DNA from 2 places in the Brevundimonas sp. LPMIX5 genome. Region 1 is predicted to be linked to the other one. Evidence: riboswitches for the same ligand, from Rfam matches in the RefSeq annotation. Region 1 holds a riboswitch; the other holds the start of a gene.
The links. Region 1 has a riboswitch for cobalamin ahead of D1604_RS04870 (DUF1852 domain-containing protein). Riboswitches for the same ligand answer to the same signal wherever they lie in the genome.
Positions count from the first base shown of each region.

Region 1 (4,432 bases):
TCGCGCGGGCGTTGGATATCTCCAACTCCTATCTGAGCCAGATCGAGCAGAACCAGCGCCCCCTGACGGTGCCCCTGCTGCTGAAGCTGAACGCCGTCTTCGGCGTCGACGTGCAGTTCTTTTCGGAGGATGAAGAGGGGCGGCTGATCTCGGATGTGCGCGACGCGCTGGCGGACGGCGGCGATGAGCCGATCTCGACCGTCGAGCTAAGAGAACTGGCGCTCAACATGCCCGCCGTGGGGCGCGCCCTCGTCGCCCTGCACCGCAAGACGCGTCAGAGTGCTGAACGCGCCGAGGCCATGGCTTTGAGGCTGGGTGAAGACGTGGCGGGAGAGGCCCCCGCGCGGATGCCGTTCGAGCAGGTGCGCGACTTCTTCTATTCGCGCCGCAATCACGTCGCCGAACTGGATGAGGCGGCTGAGCGTCTTTATGCGGCGGCGGGGCTGTCGCCGCGCCAGGTGCGGCCCGGACTGATCGCATGGCTGGCCGAGAAGCACGGCGTCCGCGTCGTCTTCGACGAGACGGACGAGGCCCAGCGCCGCTACGACGGGCCGAGCCGGACGCTGTATGTCTCGGCCTTTATCAAGCAGGGTCAGCAGGCCTTTCAGATGGCGCTGCAACTGGCCTTCCTGGAAGCGGGCGACCTGATCGAAAGCCTGATCGACGCCGCTGTGCTGGAAGAGCGCGAAACCCGCGACCTGTTGCGCATCGGCCTGGCTCAGTACTTCGCCGGGGCGCTGCTCCTGCCCTATGGCGACTTCCTGCGGCAGGCCGAGGTCTACGGCTATGACATCGACCGGCTGGGGCGGCATTTCGGCGTCGGGTTCGAGACGGTCTGCCACCGCCTGTCGACCTTGCAGAGACCCGGCGCCCTTGGCGTGCCCTTCTTCTTCATCCGCGTCGACCGCGCCGGGAACATCTCCAAGCGCCAGTCGGCCACGGATTTTCACTTCTCGCGCGTCGGCGGCTCGTGCCCGCTATGGAACGTCTATGAGGCCTTCGTCCAGCCGGGGCGGGTGCTGACCCAGATGGCTCAGATGCCGGACGGCCGCACCTATCTGTGGATCGCCCGCACCGTAGGCAGTCCGGGGCCAGTGTACGGCGCGCCGGGCAAGACGTTCGCGATTGGACTGGGCTGCGACATCCGTCACGCAGAGCGGCTGGTCTATTCGCAGGGGTTGAACCTGTCCGATCAGGCCGCCGCCACCCCCATCGGCGCCGGGTGCAAGATCTGCGAGCGCCCGACATGCCCGCAGCGCGCCTTCCCCTTCATCGGTCGCGCTCTGCAGATCGACATGGATCGCAGCGTCTCTACGCCCTATCCGACGGCGGCGGCGACCTGAAACAGGTATCAATAACGATATAAAGATATCCTTATATCGTTATTGACTTTGGCGACGGCCGTGGCATTTTCGCGTCGTCGTGGTTCTGCGCGCAGTCTTCGGACTGTGCGGAGCTAAGAGGGAAGCCGGTGAGACTGCGGTCGATGCCGGCGCTGCCCCCGCAACTGTGAGCGGCGAGTCGAAGGTCCATTTCGCGTCACTGGAGGTTCGCCTTCGGGAAGGCCGGACCGGAGGCGATGACCCGTGAGCCAGGAGACCTGCCGCGACAGATAACGTCCTCCGACGGGGTGTCGGTCAGGCCGCATGAGCGCCGCGACGGGACGATTCCGCGCGGGCGGTCGCGCGTCCCTGTCCGCTGTCCCGTCACAGCATAACGGCAGAGACCATGCTCAGCAGCGAATTCACCTTCAGCATCAAGCGGACCCCGCTCGACGAGGACTATGTTCCTGCCGAAAACACGCGCATCACCACCAACTTCGCGAACCTGGCGCGAGGGGAAAGCCGTCAGGAGAATCTGCGCAACACGCTGAGGATGATCGACAACCGGTTCAACTCGCTGGCGCACACGGACAATCCGAAGGGCGATCGCTACGCGGTTGAACTCCAGATCATCTCCGTCGAGATGAGCGTCGCCCCGGGTGAGGGGGCGGACAGTTTCCCGCTGATCGAAATTCTTCAGACGACGATTGTCGATCAGCAGACCGGCGAGCGGATCGACGGGATCGTGGGGAACAACTTCTCCTCCTACGTCCGCGACTACGACTTCAGCGTGGTTCTGCCGGAGCATATGAAGAGCCACCCTGGCGCCGGGGCCCCGGAAGGGTTCGGCGATCTGCATGGAAAGCTGTTCAGGTACTTCCTGACGTCAAGCGCCTATAGGGAAAATTTCCGAAAGCCGCCGGTCATCTGCCTGAGCGTGTCGAGCAACAAGACCTATCATCGGAACGGGAATGAGCATCCCGTGCTCGGCTTCGAATATGAGAATGACGAGTTCTCGCCGACTGACCAGTATTTCGCGAAGATGGGGATGAAGGTCCGCTACTTCATGCCCAAGGGCAGCGTGGCGCCGTTCGCCTTCTATCACGTGGGCGACCTGACGGCGGACTACACCGACCTGGAACTGGTCAGCACGATCAGCACCATGGAGACCTTCCAGAAGATCTATCGCCCCGAGATCTACAACGCCAACTCGCCGGCGACCGAACACTACCAGCCCAGCCTGAAATATCAGGACTATTCCCTGACCCGCATCGTCTACGACCGTGACGAGCGCAGCCGGCTGGCCGTCGAACAGGGCAGGTTCGTCGAAGAACGCTTCATCAAGCCGTACCGCGACGTCCTCGACCAATGGTCCGCCAGCTTCGCCGTTTGATCCAGCCCAGCATTCCAAAGTCATCCATCATGAAAACCCTGTTGCCCACCTCGACCGCCGGCAGTCTGCCCAAACCTGTCTGGCTGGCCGAACCTGAAACCCTCTGGTCGCCCTGGAAACTGGAAGGGGAGGACCTGATCGAAGCCAAGCGGGACGCGCTGCGGCTGTCGCTGGGCGATCAGCGCCGGGCCGGCATCGACATCGTCAGCGACGGCGAACAGACCCGCCAGCATTTCGTCACGACCTTCATTGAACACCTGGACGGCGTAGACTTCGCGAACCGCAAGACCATGCGTATCCGCAATCGCTATGACGCCAGCGTGCCGGTGGTCGCGGGCGCCGTCAGCCGACCGAAGTCGGTCTTCGTCGAGGACGCCAGATACCTTCGCGGGTTAACCGACCAGCCGATCAAATGGGCCCTGCCGGGGCCGATGACGATGATCGACACCCTCTATGACGACCACTATGGCAGCCGCGAAAAACTGGCCTGGGAATTCGCAAAAATCCTCAATGACGAGGCCAGAGAGCTGGAGGCGGCGGGCGTCGACATCGTGCAGTTCGACGAGCCGGCCTTCAACGTCTTCTTCGACGAGGTCAACGACTGGGGCGTGGCGACGCTGGAGAAGGCGGCCGAGGGGCTTCGTTGCGAGACCGCCGTCCACATCTGCTACGGCTATGGCATCAAGGCAAATACCGAGTGGAAGAAGACGCTTGGTTCCGAATGGCGGCAGTATGAGGAGGCCTTCCCCAAGCTGCGGACGTCCAGCATCGACATCATTTCGCTTGAGGCCCAGAACGCGCGCGTGCCGATGGATCTGATCGAACTGATCCGGGGCAAGAAGGTGATGGTCGGGGCCATCGACGTGGCGACCGACACGATCGAGACGCCGGAGGAGGTCGCTGACACCTTGCGTAAGGCGCTTCAGTTCGTGGACGCCGATAAACTCTATCCCGCCACCAATTGCGGCATGGCGCCCCTGTCTCGCCGTGTGGCCCAAGGCAAACTGGAAGCCCTGAGCGCCGGGGCCGAGATCATCCGGAAAGAACTGTCGGCCTAGCGCCGTGAATGCTCGACGCGCCCGTCGCCTGAAGGCGGGCGCCGGCAGGCTTAGCGGACATGCGGTCTGCGTCGCCAGTTCATCACATGAGCTGCGCTGAGCATCAGGCCGCCGACGACAGTGATCGGCGTCTCCATTTCGTGGGATGGCCACTCGGCGGCCGCTAGGAACAGCATGGCGACGCCGAGGGCTCCCAGACTGATCAGCGGCCAGGCGCGGCGTCCGCTGGCGTCCGGTCGCGTCAGGCTCCAGGCTGCGATGGGAGCCGCCGTCGCGGCGAAGGCCCAATGCACCCAGGGCGCCTCGACGAACAAACCCAGCATCGGCAGCATTCCTGCAGCGAGCGGCAGGGCCAGGCAGTGGATCATGCACAGGCAGGACAGGCCGATGGCGGCGGCGTCTCCCCAGGTTTGTACGCGAGCGGTCATGGCGATTCTTTCAGGGCGTGGCGGCCGCGACGCCTTAGACGTCGCGGCCAGGACAATAGGGAGGCGTCAGAAGCGGGCGCGGAAGCCGAGCACGAAATTGCGGCCGCGCAGCGGAGCCAGATGGCTGATGAAGGAGGCGTGATTCAGCGCCTTCTCGTCCAAAAGATTGGTCCCGCGCACGAAAATCTGGCCGCTGATGTCGGCGATCGTCGGGACGTCATAGGCGACGGT
Region 1 is NZ_QWTZ01000002.1:781,521-785,952, reverse strand. It holds gene D1604_RS04875 (short-chain fatty acyl-CoA regulator family protein) at 1-1,343, shown strand, start outside; cobalamin riboswitch at 1,407-1,622, shown strand; gene D1604_RS04870 (DUF1852 domain-containing protein) at 1,729-2,715, shown strand; gene D1604_RS04865 (methionine synthase) at 2,745-3,773, shown strand; gene D1604_RS04860 (MerC domain-containing protein) at 3,824-4,201, opposite strand; gene D1604_RS04855 (TonB-dependent receptor domain-containing protein) at 4,268-4,432, opposite strand, start outside.

Region 2 (4,432 bases), 400 kb from region 1:
CGAAGACGGCGCCGATCAGACGCCCCAGCAGCCGGTGCGCCCACTCCCACCAGAAAATGTACTGGAACTGCGCCATGCTCATGCCGGCGTTGACTTCCGTGTACTGGGGGATGGCCTTGTACTTGTCGAACGCCTCGACCCAGTCAGCGTGGTTCATCGGCGGCAGGGCGCCCATGATGGGCTTCCATTCCGTGATCGACAGACCCGATCCGGTCAGGCGCGTCGCCCCCCCGACCACGATCATGGCGAACACCAAGGTCGCGCAGAAAAACAGCCACAGCGCCACAGCGCGGCTGCGATCCAAATCCCCAATACGCTTCATTCGACGCCTGCCGTTCGCCCCGATATGCTGGCCGCCTCTTCACAGGCGGCGGAACCGAGGGATATGCCCCTCCCGCGTGGCAAGATCGAGTCGCTTTCTTCGCCAAAGCGTCGCACAGCAGTCAGGGAGCGCCGGTCGGTGCAATATATCGAGATCGCCATCGCCATCATCGGCGCCGTGGCCCTGGCGTGGATCGCCGACCTTCTAACGGGACGCCGAGGCATCGGGGCCGTCATCCTGGTCGCCCTGGTCAGCGCGGCGTGCGGCGCCTTTCTGGCCATTCGCGTCTTTGCGGTCGCCGCACTGACGGACTGGGAATGGCTGTTGTGGTCGCTGGTGACCACGGTCATCGGCCTGGCGGCCTTCTTCCTGTTCAGGAACAAGCGCTGATGGCGCCCCGCGCACGCCGGTTCGTCGCCACCGTGGCGGTGGTGTTCTTCCTGATCTTCTGGATCTGGGGGGCCGTGACTGTGCACGACCTGCTGCCCAAGGCCTGGTGGATCGATCTGATCTTCTTCACCGTGGCTGGGATCGGCTGGGGCGTGCCGCTTATTCCCCTGCTGCGCTGGGCCGAACGGGAATAGAGGTTCGGCCGGACCGCCCCGATGTCAGGGCGGCCCGGCCTTCTTATCAGAAGCGGACGCGCACGCCGCCGAAGACGCCGCGACCGGCCGTGCCGTAGCCCAGCACGGTCTGATATTCCTCGTCGAAGGCGTTCTCGATCCGGCCATAAACTTCCAGATTGTCGTCGATCGGATAGGAAGCCCGCAGGTCGACCAGAGTGAAGGCGTCGACCTTCACCGCGTTCTCCAGGTCATTGAACGACTCGCCGACGTAGCGAACGGACAGGCCCGTCTTCAGGCCAAAAGCCCAGTCGTAGTCCGCCGCCAGATTGCCCATGTGCTCAGGGCGGCGACGCAGGCGCTTGCCTTCGTTTTCGCCGACGGCGTTCTTGGCGTCCGTCCAGGTGTAGTTGGCGTTCAGGTGCAGGCGCTCGGTCACGTCGAAGCGGCCGATCAGCTCGACGCCCTTGGCCTCGGCCTTCTGGATGTTCTGATAGTAGCCGCCGTAGGGCTGGCTGCAGATCGGGTGAAGGTCCCCAGGCAGGCAGTTGGCGTAGTCGATCTCATTGTCGCTATCGCGCTGGAAGTAGGTCGCCGAGACGACAGCGCGGTCGAACAGTCGCTGTTCGACGCCGATCTCCCAGCTGTCGACCTCTTCCGGCTGCAGATCCAGGTTGCCGTATTCGCTGTAGAGCTCGTACAGGCCCGGCGCGCGGAAGCCCTGTCCCCAGCTGGCGCGCAGCACGGTCGCGCCGTCGTTCAGCGACCAGGCCGCCGCAACCTGCCCCAGCAGATTGTCGCCATACTGAGCGTGATCGTCATAACGCAGCCCGCCGGTCAGGGTCAGGCCGTCCAGCACGGTCCACTGAACCTGACCATAAACGCTGTTCAGCTCAGCCTCGCCGCGCCCGTAGTCGGCGTTGGGATTCCAGTCGCCCAGCGAGCGGGACTTCATTTCCGACTTTTCGTGCTCGACGCCGAAGGTCGCGTTCAGCGTCTCGGTGACGGCGAAGGCGCCCTGATATTCCCAGCGCCGGTTCTGACCTTCGGCGTCGAAGGTCAGGGTCTGGATTTTATTGTCGGGGTTGAAGTTGCGGCGATCCGTATCGGTGTGGGCATAGCCGATGCGGTTGCGGAAACGGCCATCCAACAGGTCGAAGTTCAGACCGGCGTAGGCGACCAGTTCCTGGGTCTTGCCGTAATCGCGGCTGTCGCCGTTCCAGGCGTCCAGATCCGCGCGTCCGCTGGACCATACCGAGCGCAGATCCACAGAGACGGCGTCGGTGATCTTCAGATTCAACCGACCTGACAGGCCGGTGTTGTCATAGCCGTCGTCCTCGGTCCCCGTGGCGTAGGCCGAATAGCCGTCGGTCGAATAACGGCTGGCCGCCAGGCGCCAGCTCAGGCGCTCATTGGCGCCGCCGACGCCGCCGCGGAAATAGGTCGTTCCGCGCGCGCCGGCCTCGGCGTCCAGGCTGCCCTGGAAGGCTTCCGTCGGCTCGGTCGTGACGATGTTCACCACGCCGCCGATGGCCTGGCTGCCCCACAGGGTCGACTGGGCGCCGCGCAGGACCTCGATACGCGCGGCGTCGCCAACCAGCAGGTTGCCGAAGTCGAAGCCGCCCTGGGTCGAGGACGGATCGTTCAGCTTGACCCCGTCGATCAGCACGACGGTGTGATGGCCTTCGGCGCCGCGAATACGCAGGCTGGTCACGGTGCCCGGCCCGCCGTTGCGGCTGTAATTGACGCTGGGCGTCTGCGCCAGAAGCTCGGCCACGGCCGTCGTCTGGCGCGCTTCGATGGCGGCCCGCGTCAGGACGGTGACGGAAGCTCCGACCCGCTCGATCGGCTGAGCTGAACGGTTGGCGGTGACGACCACGTCCTCGACGGCGGTCGCGCCGGCGCGGCCCGCCACGTCAGGGGCGGCCGCCTGTTGATCAGCGCCTTCCGCTGCATAGGAAGGGGCGGCGGCCAGAAGGCTGGCGGCGGCCAGGGCGGCGAATGCGGTCCGGTTCAATCCGGTTCTCCATATGACGACGCCGCGCCCGACCGACCGCGCTCTGACGAGCAAAGGCGGCCGCTGACGCGGCTGGTTTCAAGACTGTCGTCACACGAGTTGCCTCGACCGCCCGGCACATCCCGACCGCGCGGAGAACGACGGCGACAGGCAGGTCTCCTGGCTCGCGGATCAAGGCCGGTGCGCGTCGCCTTCCCAGTGGTCGATCAGGTCGAAACCCTTCGAGCCGCCAGTGGCGTTTGACGCGCGGGCTAGCCGCTTACAGTTGCGGGAACAGCCGGAGTTTCACACTCCATTCCCTTTTAACCCCCCGTTCGGAGGGACCTGACGCGGTCGCCGCAGTAAGGCCGCTTGCCGCTGAGGTCAACCTGGCCGCCATTGCGGCAAAGCAGAGCGAAGAGGCGGCGCCCAGGAAAAAGGGGCGCGGAGATGATCTCTCCACGCCCCTGATCCTTGTTGAACTGAACCGACGTCAGACGGCGGCGGTTTGCGCCTGTCCGTCCGGACTGTCCGCTTCGGGAATGTCGTCCAGTTCGCCTTCCCACTTGGCGACCACGGCGGCGGCGACGGAGTTGCCGACGACGTTGGTGGCCGAGCGCCCCATGTCCAGCAGGTGATCGACGCCCAGCACGATGGCGATCCACGCCTCGGGCAGGCCGAAGTAGGTCAGGGTGGCCATGATCACCACCAGCGAAGCGCGTGGAATGCCGGCAATGCCCTTTGACGTCACCATCAGCAGCAGCAGCATGAAGATCTGCTGCGACACGCTCAGATGCACGCCGTGGGCCTGCATGATGAACATGGTGCCGAAGGTGCAGTAGAGCATCGACCCGTCCAGATTGAACGAATAACCCAGCGGCAGGACGAAGCTGACGATGCGACGGCGCACGCCCACCTTGGGCAGGGCCTCAAGGATACGGGGATAGGCCGCTTCCGAACTGGCGGTCGAGAAGGCCAGCAGGGTCGGGGTGCGGATGGCCCGGAACAGCGGGACGACCCGCTTGCCCAGCACCACGGCGCCCGCCACGAACAGCAGGCCCCACAGCGTCGCCATTGACCCGTAGAAGCCCAGCACGAACTTGGCGTAGGTGCCCAGCATCTCCAGCCCCTGCGTGGCGATGGTCGAAGCCAGGGCGGCGAAGATAGCGAAGGGCGCCAGCTTCATCACGAACTCGGTCACCTTCAGCATGATGCTGGCGGCCTGTTCGACCAAGTGCAGCACCGCCGGCGCCTTGTCGTCCAGGGCCGCGACCGCCGTGCCGACGAAGACCGAGAAGACCACGATCTGCAGGATCTCGTTCCTGGCCATGGCGTCGAAGATCGAGGTCGGCACCAGGTGGGCGATGAAGCCGTGCAGCGAGAAGGCGTCGGTCGAGGCCGCCGGGGCCGTCGCCGCCACCGCTTCCGGCAGGTGCATGTTCGCGCCCGGCTGCAGCAGTTGGACCATCACCAGACCCAGCACCAGCGAGACGATCGAAGCGCCGATGAACCAGGTCATGGTCTTCACGCCGATCCGCCCCACCGAGGCGG
Region 2 is NZ_QWTZ01000002.1:378,492-382,923, forward strand. It holds gene D1604_RS02855 (COX15/CtaA family protein) at 1-322, opposite strand, end outside; gene D1604_RS02860 (hypothetical protein) at 461-712, shown strand; gene D1604_RS02865 (DUF2842 domain-containing protein) at 712-906, shown strand; gene D1604_RS02870 (TonB-dependent receptor plug domain-containing protein) at 953-2,902, opposite strand; cobalamin riboswitch at 3,035-3,245, opposite strand; gene D1604_RS02875 (dicarboxylate/amino acid:cation symporter) at 3,375-4,432, opposite strand, start outside.
Region 2: another riboswitch for cobalamin. It lies ahead of D1604_RS02870 (TonB-dependent receptor plug domain-containing protein); the one in region 1 lies ahead of D1604_RS04870 (DUF1852 domain-containing protein).